Regions from separate parts of the Marinobacter apostichopi genome, predicted to be linked through region 1. Evidence: predicted binding sites of a transcription regulator. Region 1 holds the regulator's gene; the other holds the start of a gene.
What was found. Region 1 encodes sigma-54, which starts transcription at its own class of promoters, with help from an activator protein. Its sites were predicted from a motif close to ANTGGCATNNANNTTGCTNT; they were not measured.

Region 1 (7,633 bases):
TATTCGCCCTCGCCAAAATAGTCGTTGATCAACGTTGTCAGTGCTTCGATGGCGGCCTCTTCGTCCGGCCCGTCGGCAATCAGTTCCACGTCTGTGCCCTGGCTGGCCGCCAGCATCATTACCTGCATGATGTTCTTGGCGTCCACATCCCGACCCTTGCCGTTGATTCGTACGCTGCTGTCGAACTCTGAGGCCGTGGCAACCAGCTTGGCGGTTGCCCGGGCATGCAGTCCCAGTTTGTTGATGATGGTGATGGGGCGACGAATCATGATGGGCTCAGATCTCTCCGCGAGTTTGCAGATGCGGTAGTTCGGTGTGCCGGACCTGAACATTGGTGTAGCTGTTACGGAAATGCGCGCAAAGCTGTTCGCTGACGTATACCGAGCGGTGCTGGCCGCCGGTGCATCCGATGGAAATGGTCATGTAGCTGCGATTGCTGTCGGCGAAAGAGGGCAGCCAGGATTCCAGAAAGGCTATCAGGTCATCAATCATCTTGCGGCTGGCCGGTTCTTTCTCCAGAAAGTCGATTACCGGCTGGTCAGTGCCGACGAATTTGCGCAAGCTGGTGTCCCAGTAGGGGTTAGGCAAGCAGCGGACGTCGAAGACGTAGTCGGAATCCAGCGGAACCCCGTGCTTGAACCCGAACGACTGGAACAGTAGCGCCAACTCCTGGTCTTTCCGGCCAACCACGCGCTGCTTCACCATATCCCGCAACTCGTACATGGACATGCCGGTGGTGTTCACATATAGGTCGGACAGCTTGGACAAAGGCTCCAGCAGTTTCTTTTCGTTGGTGATGGCCTCACGAAGCGAGGTCTTGTCATCGCTCAGGGGGTGCTTGCGCCGGGTGGCGTGGAAGCGCTGGAGCAGTGACTGTTCGTCGGCATCGAGAAAAATGACCTCAACGGTGACACCGGTGTTCTGAAGCTGGCGGTAAATGTCTTCAAAGTTGGCCAGCTCGGCAGAGAGGTTGCGGGCGTCGATGCTGACTGCCATCTTACTGAGACGCCCAGGCGAGCTCTTGGTGGTTGCCTCATGGGTGAGCGGGAACAGCAGGCCAATGGGAAGATTATCGATGCAGTAGTAACCGAGGTCCTCAAGGACGTGCAGTGCCGTACTCTTACCGGAGCCGGACCTGCCACTTACGATAATCAGTTTCATACGCTCACACTCTCCAATACCGTCTCCAGAATTTGGCTTACTCGGTCGCCGCCGTCATACGCTTGTATAGTGTTGCGGCATCCTCGCACTGGCGAAGCCGGTCGCAGAATGCGCGTTCATTGAATTTTTCCGCCAACTGGCTCAGCAGTTCCAGATGCTCGCTGGTGGCCTCTTTGGGCACGACCAGGGCAAACACCAGATCGACAGGTTGGTTGTCGATGGCATCAAACTCAATGCTCTCTTCCAGCGTCAGCAAAACGCCCACCACATGATCAAGCCCTTCCAGCCGACAGTGGGGAATGGCAATGCCTTGGCCAATGCCGGTGCTGCCCAGACGCTCCCGCCCAATCAGATTATTGAAAATCTGAGTCTCGCTGAGAGTGCCGTTATGCTGGTGAATCTGTTCGGCGATGAATTCCAACACCCGCTTTTTACTGGAAGCGGGGACCCGGCACTGGGTCAGCTCTGGCGCAAGAATGTTATCGATGGTTAAGGATGTGTCGCTCATGAATCGACTGCAATTCCGTAAAAAAAAGGCTGCGGCAGGTTAACCTTGCCGCAGCGCGATGAGATGACATGCACGATAACTGGCGTCTAGCGACCGCCGTTGCCGTGCATCCGGTCTACATTCTTTTCCTTGTGCTTGAGGATCTGGCGGTCCAGTTTGTCAATCAGCCCGTCGATGGCCGCATACATGTCCTCGTTTTCTGCCTTTGCGTGTATATCACCACCAACCACGTGCAACGTCGCTTCTGCCATTTGACGAACTTTCTCCACTTGCAAAGTGACCTGGCAATTACTGATGTGGTCAAAGTGGCGTTCAAGTTTCTCAAATTTTTCCGAGACGTAATCCTTCAGTGCGGGAGTCAGTTCTACGTGGTGGCCTGAAATGTTGAGTTGCATAGGCGTCTCCTGTTGTCATCGTGCCGGCCCAGACGGGTCGGGCTGAGGGCTGGCGCGCACTGCGCCGCCAAAGTTTGGTCTGGGGGAGCCCCCTGTGAGGGCAGGGCTCTCCTAAACCAGTCTTTTTCGCTCATTCGAGGGTGGAATATGCATGGCCTCCCGGTACTTGGCTACCGTCCGCCGCGCCACCTTGATTCCTTGATCCCCTAGCATGGCCGCAATTTTGCTATCGCTCAACGGCTTTTTCGGCGTTTCCGCTGCGATCAGTTTCTTGATCATTGCACGGATAGCGGTCGATGAACATTCCCCGCCTTCATCCGTACTGACATGACTCGAGAAAAAATACTTCAGCTCAAAGATGCCCCGGGGCGTATGCATGTATTTTTGTGTCGTGACCCGGGAAATGGTCGACTCGTGCATCTCCACCGCCTGCGCAATATCCGACAGGATCAAGGGTTTCATGGCTTCTTCACCGTGATCCAGAAAGCCCTGCTGGTGTTCAACGATTCGGGTAGCCACCTTAAGCAAGGTTTCGTTACGGCTTTGCAGGCTCTTGATAAACCATTTGGCTTCCTGCAGCTGATCACGCAGGTAGGTGTTGTCGGCACTGCTGTCTGCGCGCCTTATAAGAGAAGCATAGCCTGCATTGACGCGGATGCGTGGTGCAATTTCAGGATTTAACTCAACTCGCCACCGGCCGTTGTGTTTGCGCACGATGACATCCGGAATCACGTAATCAGGCTCGGCGCGATCGATCACGTCTCCGGGCCGTGGGTTCAGGCCAGTGATGAGGGCCAGAACCTCCCGCAATTGATCTTCTTTGAGCCGGCTGCGCCGCAGTAATTGCGCGTAGTCGCGGTTACCCAGCAGATTGATGTAGTGGGTGATCACCAGTCGGGCCTGGGACAGCCAGGGTGTTTCTGGCGGTAACTGGTTCAGCTGGATCAGCAGGCATTCCTGCAAGTCACGGGCAAAAACGCCGGGGGGGTCGAAATGCTGCAGGCGGTGCAGCACCGCTTCAACCTCGTCCAGTTCAACCGGGTCTTCATCCGCATCATCTTGCAGCCCGGCGTGGATGTCCTCAGGTGGGCTGGTCAGGTAACCCCGTTCGTCCACGGCATCCATCAGGGCATGGGCAATGGCCTGGTCCCGCTCGCTCAACGGAGTCAGGTTCAGCTGCCACTCAAGGTGGTCCTGCAGGGTTTCCGTGGGTGAGTTGCGGGTCTCGAAATCGTGATCGTTTTCGTCGTCATTGCGCGCGGAGGTCGCCGGCGCTGACTGATAGATATCGTCCCACGCGGTGTCGACCGGCAGATCGTCGGGGATGGTATCCGGAATCTCATTCTCCGATGACCAGTCGGGCCCGTTTTCGGACTCGTCCCAGTCCGGGGTGGTCTCTGGAGCCGGTTCCGAGGCTGTTTCGCTGGCTGGCTCGTCGTGACTGTTGCTGTCGTCGGTCGACTGGGATTCCGCCTGGTCGTCGTCCTCGGAGGTTTCCAGCATGGGATTGGATTCCAGCGCCTGCTGAATTTCCTGCTGAAGATCCAGGGTGGATAGCTGCAGAAGCCGGATCGCCTGTTGCAGCTGGGGTGTCATGGTCAGACTTTGACCCAGCTTTAACTGTAAGGAGGCTTTCATAACCATGGTTCAGGATCCGTCACTCGTCAGCACTCTGCGTTGCGGTCTGTTCAATAAAAAAGTCGTTATGTGGCCGTCACTTGCCGACATCCCAAAAGAGCCTAGCAAGTTCTTTGCCGAGTTTACTTGCTCAAAGTCACCAACACAATCGGATGCTTGGCGTCACAGTCTGAATTCATTGCCCAGGTAGACTTCTTTCACCTGCTGGTTGGCCAGGATGGTTTCAGAATTTCCGGACGCAATAATGTGACCACCGGAGACAATGTAGGCGGTCTCACAAATGTCCAGGGTTTCCCGCACGTTGTGGTCGGTGATCAGCACACCGATGCCCTTGTCCCGGAGGTGGCGGATGATGTGCTTGATATCGCTCACCGAGATCGGGTCGACCCCGGCAAAGGGTTCGTCCAGCAGGATAAACGCGGGCTCCATGGCCAGGGCGCGGGCGATCTCGACACGACGGCGTTCACCGCCGGACAGGGCCATACCCACGCTGTCGCGAATGTGGGTAATGTGAAACTCTTCAAGAAGCTCTTCCAGCTTGTTTACCCGTTCGGTCCGGCTCAAGCCCTTGCGGGTCTCCAGGATGGCCATGATGTTGTCACGAACGGTCAGTTTGCGAAACACCGAGGCTTCCTGGGGCAGGTATCCGATACCCTTGCGGGCGCGGCCATGCATCGGCAGTGGTGTGATGTCCTGGCTGTCGATAGTGATGCGGCCCCGATCAGCAGGCACCAGCCCGACAATCATGTAAAAGCAGGTGGTCTTGCCGGCCCCGTTGGGACCGAGAAGACCAACGATTTCGCCGCTGCGGATCTCCAGCGAAACGTCAATCACCACCTTTTTGTGTTTGTAGCTTTTTGCCAGGTTACTGGCTCTGAGAACTGCCATCGGATCCCTGTTTGCTTTTGGTACTGCGTGGCTGGATGACCATTTCGACACGGCCGCTACCAGTATTCGTGTCGCCACCCTGCGCGGTTACAACCCGGCGGACGGTATCATAATGAATGACGTCGCCCCGGAACAGGTTGCCATTCTGCTCAATGATGGCATCCCTTTCAAAGGTCAGTTGGTCTTCGCTGGCGGACCAGGTGATGTTGAGGGCACGGGCGTCGGTTTCACCCTCGCCGTCCCGGGTTGGCTGCTGGTAGCGGGCCGGCTGGCCGGAGGCCTCAATGCGGCTCAGGCCATTGGCATCCCGGAACAGCACCACGCGCTCTGCGTCGAGCCGGGTTTTTCCCTGCACTAGCTGGACGTCTCCGGTGTAGGTGGCTATGCCCTTGGTGTCGTCCAATCGGGCGTTATCGGCGCTCACGGTGATCGGGGCGTCGGAATCCAGGTTGAACGCGGTGGCAGGCCCGCTGACGGTCAGTGCCAGCGTGACAGCCAGCAGCGTGAGACATCGGTTATTGACCAGTTTCATAGCGTCCTTCCACCTGAGATTTAAGTTCGAGGGTTCGGTCGTCAATCCAGGCTTTCATGCCTTTCGCCCGGGTGACGCCAATTTGATCGGTGATGGTAACCGGTGCGTCGGTGTACACGGTGCCCTGGTCGTTATCCAGGGTCAGGCTGGTGGTTGTCATCGTGGCTTTGCGTTCGCCAATGGTCCGGATAACCCGCACGTGGTCGGTCAGATAAAGCACACCTTCATTTTGCAACAGGCTGCCATTCTCCGACTCGACAATCCAGGGTTCCGTTTCTGGCTGACCGAAGAGCTTGGCGCGGGGTTCTTTCATGGTGGCTACATTGCCTTCCTCGAACTGTTCGATTCGAGGGCTGGTGAACTGGATTTTCAGGTCGCCGTTTTCGTCATAGGACGTGTACTGGCCATTGACGACAAAGCCATCGGGTTCGGCCTTGCCTCGAAGTTTCGCTGCATCGTCTTGAATCCTGGTGGGTTCGTCACTGCGCCATAACAGAAACAGTGTTGCGGCAATCGTGCCGCCGAGGGCCAGGGTGCGCAGCCACGGACGGTCTGATAGCGTAAGCAGCGCGATCAGGCCGTCTTTGGTCTCGCCATTGTTGTTGCTGCGCTGATCCTTGGAACTGGCACTCATGTGTCGGGCTCCAGATAGCTCGCTAGGGCGGCGCCGAGCTTACCCTGAGCCGTCAGCAACAAATCACTGACTTCACGCACGGCGCCGCTGCCACCGGCGGCCTGGGTGCAATAGTCGGCGTGTTCGCGTACCAGCCAATAGCCGTTGGGCACGGTCAAGCCAAGCCCGGCAAAACGGATGGCCGGCAGGTCTGGCAGGTCGTCGCCCATGTAGGCGATTGCATCGGCGGGCAGGTCCATGGCGCTGAGCAGTTCCTGCAGCGCGACGCGTTTATCCTCGCGACCCTGCATCAGGTGGGGAATGCCCAGATCCCGCATCCGTTTTTCGGTGAGGGGCGACTTTCGGCCGGTGATCACGGCGACATCGATGCCCGCCGCCATTAGCTGTTTCATGCCCAGGCCGTCGAGGATGTTGAAGGCTTTGAGCTCATCGCCATTGGCGCTGAAATAGAGTCTGCCATCACTCATGATGCCGTCGACATCAAACGCAATCAGGCGGATCCCGGCGGCTTTGGTCAGGAGTTCCCGTGGCCAGTTCGCGGCTAGCGGGCTGATCGGGTCTGACATCAGATCACTCCAGCCCGAAGCAGATCGTGCATGTTGATAGCGCCCACCAAGCTGCCGCTCTGGTCGGTCACCGGCAGCGCGTTGATTTTCATTTCTTCCATGATGTTCAGGGCTTCCGCCGCCAGGTGTTCGGCCTGAATGGTTTTGCCGTTGGGGGTCATGACGTGTTCGATTGCGGTGGTGTGTACGTCGACATTCTTATCAAGCGTGCGACGCAGGTCGCCGTCGGTAAAGACGCCGGTCAGCTTGCCGGATGCATCCAGTACCGTGGTCATGCCCAGTCCTTTGCGAGAAATTTCCAGCAGGGCGCCGCTGAGGGTGGTGCCTTCAGGGACTTTTGGAATGCGGTCCCCGGTGTGCATGATGTCGGAGACTCTAAGCAGAAGCCTACGCCCGAGCGTGCCGCCGGGGTGCGAGAATGCAAAATCTTCTTTACTGAAGCCGCGCGCCTCCAGCAGGGCGACCGCGAGAGCGTCTCCCATGACCAGCGTGGCTGTGGTGCTAGAGGTGGGCGCCAGGCCTAGCGGGCAGGCCTCGGTTTCAACGCTCACGTCCAGGTTGGCCACCGCTTCCCTGGCCAATACCGAATCCGGGTTGCCGGTCATGCTGATCAGCGGAGCGTCCATACGCTTGATCAGCGGCAGAATGGTAACCACCTCGCTGGTGTTGCCGCTGTTGGATATGGCAATGACTACGTCCTGGCTGGTAATCATGCCCAGGTCACCGTGGCTGGCTTCGCCGGGATGCACGAAAAACGACGGGGTGCCGGTACTCGCCAGGGTTGCCGCAATCTTGTTACCAATGTGCCCGGATTTGCCCATGCCGGTGACCACGACCCGGCCCTTGCAGGCCATGATTACCTCGCACGCCTTGATGAAATGGTGATCAATGCGTCCTTCCAGGGCATCAATAGCATCACGTTCGATACGGATGGCTTGAAGCGCGGAAGTGCGAAAGTCCTTTGAGCTCTGTTCAGTCATCGGGATTAGGGCCTGGTCTGCTTGGGTGAACATGGTTATCAATGCATTGCACAGTGCCTGATTCTGGGGCAATGCCGCTGAAGTTACAGCGGAGTATATCATTTTCAATCAGAGACGCCGTGGGTTACAGGATGCGTTACAGAAAGTTCAGTGAAACTGATCAACGTGTTCATGCTTTTTCGGCTTGGACCGATTGAGCTTCAAGCTTCCTTGGCATAATGTAGCCGCACTTTTTAGTCGCACTTTCACAGGGTGGGGTTACGCACAAAGGGTAGGGTTATGGACAGTCCCGCATACATATCATTGAGAGATGTTGTATTTTCCCGTTCAG
Region 2 (7,633 bases), 160 kb from region 1:
CTCTGGTTACTGAATACGTTCGAAGATTTTCTCAATCTTTTCTTTAAGCACCGCGGCCGTAAATGGCTTGACCACGTAGCCATTCACACCAGCCTGGGCGGCTGCGACAATCTGGTCGCGCTTGGCTTCCGCGGTCACCATCAGCACCGGCAGGGTCTTCAGGCTTTCGTCCGCGCGCACGGCTTTCAGCAGGTCAAAACCCGACATGCCCGGCATGTTCCAGTCCGTCACCAGAAAGTCGTACTTGCCGCTTTTCAGCATTGGCAGCGCAGAATTGCCGTCGTCAGCTTCATCGGTGTTGCTGAACCCAAGATCGCGCAGCAGGTTCTTGATGATCCGTCGCATCGTGGAAAAATCATCCACGATCAGGATTTTCATGTTCTTGTCCAAAGGGACCTCCAGTTAGTCACACCCGGAATTCGTTTGACCGTTGAGCTCTAAACCTAACGGGCCGTCTTTTTTAACCACGTATTGTCTGATCTTTGATGACCATGTAAAGCGCTGGTTACCAAAAACTACACAGCGCCATGAACCGGACACACGTTATTTGTCATCATTCGTTGGCGTCTCGCTGCCAGTCGGACAGCCGACCGCGCAATCGCAGTGCGGCCTGGCTGTGAATCTGACTGACCCTGCTTTCGCTTACCCCGAGGACGGCGCCGATCTCTTTCAGGTTCAGCTCTTCCTGGTAATACAGGCTCAGAACCAGCTTTTCGCGCTCCGGTAACTCCTCAATGGCGTGCGCCAGGTTGCGCCGGAAAGCGTCGGAAGCCAGTCCATCCAGAGGATTATCACTGGTCTCTGCTTCTTCTATCGGCAGATCTCCGGATTCATTGAGCTCATCGAGGCTAAAAAGTCGTCCGCTGTTAGCGTCCGATAGCGAGGCATGATATTCCGACAGCTCCATTCCCAGCTCTTCAGCGACTTCAGGGTCCTGAGCTTCCCGGCCTTTGCGGTCTTCCACGGCCTTGATCGCTTGAGAGATACGGCGGGCGTTACGGTGAACGGACCGGGGCACCCAGTCGCCCTTACGGATTTCATCCACCATGGCGCCACGGATGCGGATTCCGGCATAGGTTTCGAAGGTAGCGCCTTTTGCGGAACTATAGCGTTGGGCAGCCTCAAGCAGGCCAATCATGCCGGCCTGCATAAGGTCTTCCAACTGCACTGAGGCCGGCAGTCGGGCCATCAGGTGCAGCGCTATTTTCTTGACCAGCGGGGCCTGCTCTTCAATGAGACGGGCCTGACCCGAGGCGCCGGCCTGCTGGTAGATTCCCAGGTTATTCGTCAATGTCATGCATCCGGTGTTGTTTTGACTGGATCAGATTCAGACTTCGACGAGCCGCTCCACAAAAAACTCGAGATGTCCCCGAGGAGAGGAAGGTAGCGGCCAGCTGTCTACTTTATCCGCCAGGGCCTTGATTGCCAGTGAGGCCTTGGCGCGGGGGTAGGCGTCCAGCACAGCGCGCTGGCGCTGCACCGATTTCTTGACGGCCTCGTCGTAGGGCACCATGCCCACGTACTGCAGGGCAACATCAAGGAAACGTTCGGTGACCCGGGTCAGTTTATCGAACAGGTGACGTCCTTCCTGTTCGTTGCGCACCTGGTTCGCCAGAATGCGGAAACGGTTGGTGCCGTACTCCCGGTTCATCAGCTTGATGAGAGCGTAAGCATCCGTAATAGAGGTAGGTTCGTCGCATACCACGAACAGCAACTCCTGGGACGCGCGGAGGAAGCTGACGACTGACTCGGAAATGCCGGCGGCGGTATCAACGATCAACACGTCAATCTGATCACTCAATTCACTGAAAGCGTTGATCAGGCCCGCGTGTTCCATGGGGCTCAGGTGGGTCATACGCTGGGTGCCGGATGAGGCCGGGACGATTTTGATGCCACCAGGGCCGTTCACCAGTACGTCCTTCAGGTCACATTCGCCTGAGAGCACATCCGAGATATTGCGATTGGAGGTAATGCCGAGCAGCACGTCGATGTTGGCCAAACCCAGGTCGGCATCCAGAATCACCACGCGACGGCCTTTCTGTGCGAGGGCGATACCGAGGTTGACCGACACGTTACTCTTGCCGACCCCACCCTTTCCACCAGATACCGCAATCACCTGTACCGGATTTGCTCTGCTCATGTTGAATCTTGTCTCTCGCCAGTTTCGTCGAAGGCTCGTCTTACTAAACAGCGCCCGTTTTGCACGCCGGATACTCCATCATCCGATACAGGTGTCACAATACTCAAGCCCCTTCAGCCACCGATTGCTCTTGCTGAATGCTTTTTAACCGCTCCACACCCAACCGAACCAGCGGAACGGCCTCTGCGTGATGCAGGTCCTCAGGGATTTTTTGACCATCCGTGTAATAGGCCACCGGCAACCCGGTTTCCATGACAAACCCCAGAGACTCGCCCAGGGTAAGGGCTTCGTCAATCTTGGTCATCACGCAGCCCGCAAGATTTGCCATCTTATAGCAATGCCAAACGGATTTCATGATGCGTGGCTGACTGGTGGCGGATACCACCAGATGAGTGCGAATGTTGTGATGGCTTTGCGCCAACTCCGACAGCTGCTCTTCGTAGCCTTTATCTGAGCTGGTCAGTCCTGCGGTATCGATCAGCACCATGTGGCGGTCGGACAATTCGTCGAGAATGGAATCCAGCGAGTGGCTTTCGTCAACGACCCGCACCGGTACATTGAGGATGCGCCCGAACACGAACAGCTGCTCGTGGGCCGCCACCCGGTAACGATCAGTGGTCACCAGCGCCAGTGAATCGGCGCCGTGACGAAGCACGTAGCGTGCCGCCAGCTTACCAATGGTTGTGGTCTTGCCGGAGCCGGTGGGACCTACCAGAGCGTAGGCGCCGCCCTCGTCCAACCATTCCTCACGGGCCGTGCGCACGCCGGTGACGAGCATCTTCAGGGACTGCTTCCAGCCCTCGTCGAGCCGGCCGCCTTTATGCCGACGTGACAGAGACGCCGCCAGATCGCTGCTCAACCCAAACTCCTGCAAACGTTCCGCCAGTCGCTGCTGAACGGCATTGCTGGCAGGTTTGGCAGGCTCAGCCGCCCGACCATGCATCAAATCCCGTAAGGAGCTGATTTCGGCTCGCATCTGGGCCAGTTCATCTGAATAGCCGGAAGTGCCGCCGTTTGACCGGGCAATCGGCTCCTCGGAATCGGCCATGGCCGCGTCGCTCAGCTCGGCGAACGATGCGCCAGCATAGCCGGCACCCGCCTGCGCCCGTTTCTCGCGGACGTCACGAATGCGATCCCGAGACCGCCCCAGCTCGTCTTCCAGGCGACGGTGCTGGTCGGCCTGCATTTCCGCCAACCGCGATCCGTTGGTGGCGGTTTCGGCCTGCTCGCCCAGACGCTGGCGCGCCATATTCTCGTCGTAGTCCAGTGCCGTCACGATTTCGACGCCGCCATCGACACGGCGATTGGAAAGAATCACGGCATCCGGGCCCATCTGCTCACTGACCTGCTTCAGCGCCTCTGACATGCTTTGCGCAAAAAACCGTTTTACTTTCATGCTGCCTCATCCTCCACCGGCACCGCCGCCTGGGCGTTGTCCGTATTGGGGTCCGTGTGCTTACTGGCCAACGGACGCCACGATAGTGATCTGTTTGTTATCCGGGATTTCCTGGTACGAAAGCACGTGCAAACGCTCGACTCCGTAACTCGCAAACCGCGCCAGAACCGGCCGAAGCGGCCCTGAGACCAGCAGGATGGCGGGCTTCCCAAGCATTTCCTGGCGCTGCACGCTTTCCTGGAGGGAGCGCTGCAGTTTTTCCACCATGTTCGGCTCGAGAACCAACCCAATGTCATCCTGACCGCCGGATTGTTGACTCTGTTGAACAGACTTCAGCAATAACTGTTCCAGATCTGGATCCAGGGTAATAACCGGTATCTCTGCCTCGTTGCCACAGATGCTCTGAACGATCATGCGACGCAGGGACTGTCGGGCTGCTGTGGTCAGCAGTTTCGGGTCCTGGCTCTTCGGATGCACGTTGACCATGGCCTCGGCAATGGAGCGCATGTCCCGGATCGGCACCTCTTCTTTCAGCAGGTTTTGCAGCACTTTCAGCAACAGACTGATGGACATCGTAGTCGGCACCAGTTCCTCGGCCAGCTTGGGCGACACTTTCTCCAACTGGTCCAGCCACTTCTGAACTTCCTCGTGACCCAGCAGTTCATGGGCGTGTTTCTGCAGCACCTGATTGAGATGGGTTGCCACCACAGTGCTGGCATCCACCACGGTATAACCCAGAGTCTGGGCCTGGTCTTTCTTGTCCGACTCGATCCAGCTGGCATCCAGACCAAAGGCGGGATCTTTACCTTCAATGCCTTCGATCTTGCCGAACACCTGACCCGGGTCGATGGCCAACTCCCGCTCCGGGTGGATTTCGGCCTCGGCAATGGTGACGCCCATCAAGGTGATTCGATAAACGTTGGGCATCAGGTCCAGGTTGTCGCGAATGTGAACCGACGGCATCAGGAAGCCCAGATCCTGGGACAGCTTTTTGCGCACGCCCTTGATCCGGCTCAGCAGCTGACCACCCTGGGATTTGTCGACCAGGGGGATCAGCCGGTAGCCGACTTCCAAACCAACAATGTCGACCGTGGCCACGTCGTCCCAGCCCAGCTCTTTGGTCTCACTTGGCGCTGGCAACTCGCGGCCATGATCACCATCCCCGCCCGAGGGCAGTTCGCCGCCGGCTGGCCGAGGCATGCCACCGGAACCACCACGCACCGGGAAGGCTCCGTCTTCCTCGACGGTTTGGCGATCGTGCTTCCAGATATACCAGGCTGCGCCGGCGGCAAGACTGCCGAGACCCAGGAAGGCAACGTGGGGCATACCTGGAATCAGGCCCAGGATAATCAGGATTGTAGCGGCAATGGCCAGGGCCTTGGGCGCACTGAACATCTGACTCAGGATTTGCCCACCCATGTCCTGGCTGGAGGTTACCCGGGTCACCATGATGGCAGCGGAGGTAGAGAGCAGCAGCGACGGGATCTGGGCGACCAGGCCATCACCGATGGTCAGCAGGGCGTAACGCTCCACTGCCAACCCGAAGGTCAGATCGTGTTGCAGCATACCGATGGCAACACCACCGATGATGTTGATGGCCAGAATCAGCAGGCCGGCAACCGCATCGCCTTTCACGAATTTGGAAGCACCGTCCATGGAACCGTAGAAGTCGGCTTCCTGAGCAATTTCCGAGCGGCGGTGCTTGGCTTCGTCCTGATTGATCAGGCCGGCGTTCAGGTCGGCATCGATCGCCATCTGCTTGCCGGGCATGGCGTCCAGAGTAAAGCGGGCGCTGACTTCCGAGACCCGGCCGGCACCTTTGGTCACCACCAGGAAGTTGATGATCATCAGGATGGCGAACACCACCAGACCGACCGCGTAGTTGCCGCCGATCAGCACTTCACCAAAGGACTCGATGACCTTACCGGCAGCGTCGCCACCCTCGTGCCCTTCCAACAGTACGATCCGGGTTGAGGCCACGTTCAGGGCCAGCCGCAACAGTGTTGCTACCAGCAGTACGGTCGGGAAAGACGCGAACTCCATTGGACGCATCGCGTAGACACACACCAGCAGGATCACAATGGACAGGGTGATGTTGAAGGTAAAGAAGACGTCCAGAAGGAATGCCGGCATGGGCAGGATCATCATGCCCAGCAGCCCCATCAGCATGACCGGGACACCGAGGTTTCCCCGCGTCAGGGATTTGACGTTATTAAGGACTAAAGCTCTGTCCATGCCGGATACTTCTCCGATTGGCTGTGCGTGACCGCGTGCTCAGGGTCGAAAACCTGACGCAAAGGCGTCGTTTCAGAGAGGTGTGGCAAGATCCGTACCACTCCTTACTCAATTTCCATGAGCTTTCCGAGAGTGTCGCCTGACGTACCCGCCCAGATGCGGTATCCTTGCGCCATTTGAACGCGCCGCAAATCCATTTAAGACAAACCAGACTCACAGGTGACCCATGCCAATTCACGAGGTTAAACATCCCCTGATCCAGCACAAACTCGGCCTTATGCGCCGGTCGGACATCAGCACCAAGAATTTCCGTGAGCTGGCACAAGAAGTTGGCGCCCTGCTGACTTACGAAGCGACAAAAGATTTCAATCTGCAGGAAAAGACCATCGAAGGCTGGGCCGGACCGGTCAAGGTTGAGCAGATCCACGGCAAGAAGATCACCATTGTTCCGATCCTGCGTGCTGGCCTCGGCATGCTGGACGGTGTTCTGAGCCTGATCCCGGTCGCGCGGGTGAGTGTGGTCGGCCAGATCCGTAACGAGGAAACCCTGGAAGCCAGCACCTACCTGGAAAAGCTGGTCGGCGAACTGGACCAGCGTATGGCCCTGATCGTGGACCCGATGCTCGCCACCGGTGGCTCAATGATTTCGACCATCGACCTGCTGAAGAAAGCCGGCAGCACCGAAATCCGTGCCCTGATCCTGGTTGCGGCGCCTGAGGGTGTTGAGAAGGTACTGGAAGCGCACCCGGACGTATCCATCTACACCGCATCTGTGGACGAGCGCCTGAACGAGAAAGGCTACATCCTGCCGGGTCTGGGCGATGCCGGTGACAAGATCTTCGGCACCAAGCAGAAGGACGTCTGAGCATGCAAGAACACACTAACGAACCGGCCTGGAAACAGGCACTAGCCGGTTCCCAGATGCTGCTGGTGGCTTTCGGCGCCCTGGTGCTGATGCCACTGATCACAGGGCTGGACCCGAACGTCGCCCTGTTCACCGCCGGCATGGGCACCATCGTGTTTCATATTGTCACTGGCGGCCAGATTCCGATCTTCCTGGCGTCGTCCTTTGCCTTCATTGCGCCGGTCATTGCCTCCAAGGGCCGATTCGGCATGGAAGAGACCCTGGGCGGCTTGATGGCAGCCGGCATTCTGTACATCTTCCTGAGCGGCTTGGTTCGCCTGCGCGGCACCGGCTTTGTACGCGCTTTGCTGCCGCCCGTAGTCATCGGCCCGGTTATCATGACCATCGGCCTCGGCTTGGCGCCGGTTGCCGTACACATGGCTTCCGGCCGCACCGGCGACGGTTCCAGCCAGCTGATCCCTTACGATACCGCTATCTGGATCGCGATGATTTCCCTGGGCGTGACCATCATCATGTCTGTTTGGGCGAAGGGCATCTTCCGCCTGATCCCGATCATGTTTGGTGTCATCACCGGCTACGTACTGTCTGCCTTTGCTGGCATCGTCGACACTACGCCCATCCAGGAAGCGCCCTGGCTGGCGGTACCGAACTTCGTTGCGCCTGAATTCAGCTGGGGTGCCATCCTGTTCATGATTCCGGTGGCCATCGCCCCGGCCATTGAGCACATCGGCGACGTTCTGGCCATTGGCAACGTCACCCGCAAGAACTTCCTGGAAAAGCCGGGCCTGCACCGCACACTTCTGGGCGACGGCCTGGCCACCAGCGCCGCAGCGGCCCTGGGTGGACCACCCAACACCACCTACTCGGAAGTTACCGGTGCAGTCATGCTGACCAAGAACTTCAACCCGCGGGTTATGTGGTGGGCCGCCGTAGTTGCCATCGTGCTGGCGTTCGTTGGCAAGTTTGGCGCCGCCCTGCAAACCATTCCGGTGCCGGT

Region 2: a site for sigma-54 is predicted at 5,854-5,873, ahead of flhA (flagellar biosynthesis protein FlhA). Genes of this name have one in related genera too.

Annotation. Positions count from the first base shown of each region.
Region 1 covers NZ_AP028070.1:2,629,502-2,637,134, reverse strand. The annotation lists gene QUE89_RS12120 (HPr family phosphocarrier protein) at 1-269, opposite strand, end outside; gene rapZ (RNase adapter RapZ) at 277-1,161, opposite strand; gene ptsN (PTS IIA-like nitrogen regulatory protein PtsN) at 1,199-1,669, opposite strand; gene hpf (ribosome hibernation promoting factor) at 1,756-2,064, opposite strand; gene QUE89_RS12100 (RNA polymerase factor sigma-54) at 2,176-3,702, opposite strand; gene lptB (LPS export ABC transporter ATP-binding protein) at 3,865-4,590, opposite strand; gene lptA (lipopolysaccharide transport periplasmic protein LptA) at 4,568-5,122, opposite strand; gene lptC (LPS export ABC transporter periplasmic protein LptC) at 5,106-5,756, opposite strand; gene QUE89_RS12080 (KdsC family phosphatase) at 5,753-6,322, opposite strand; gene QUE89_RS12075 (KpsF/GutQ family sugar-phosphate isomerase) at 6,322-7,302, opposite strand; gene QUE89_RS12070 (ABC transporter ATP-binding protein) at 7,582-7,633, shown strand, end outside.
Region 2 covers NZ_AP028070.1:2,470,909-2,478,541, forward strand. The annotation lists gene cheY (chemotaxis response regulator CheY) at 7-390, opposite strand; gene QUE89_RS11335 (RNA polymerase sigma factor FliA) at 554-1,297, opposite strand; gene QUE89_RS11340 (MinD/ParA family protein) at 1,328-2,140, opposite strand; gene flhF (flagellar biosynthesis GTPase FlhF) at 2,244-3,536, opposite strand; gene flhA (flagellar biosynthesis protein FlhA) at 3,597-5,771, opposite strand; gene upp (uracil phosphoribosyltransferase) at 5,998-6,636, shown strand; gene QUE89_RS11360 (uracil-xanthine permease family protein) at 6,639-7,633, shown strand, end outside.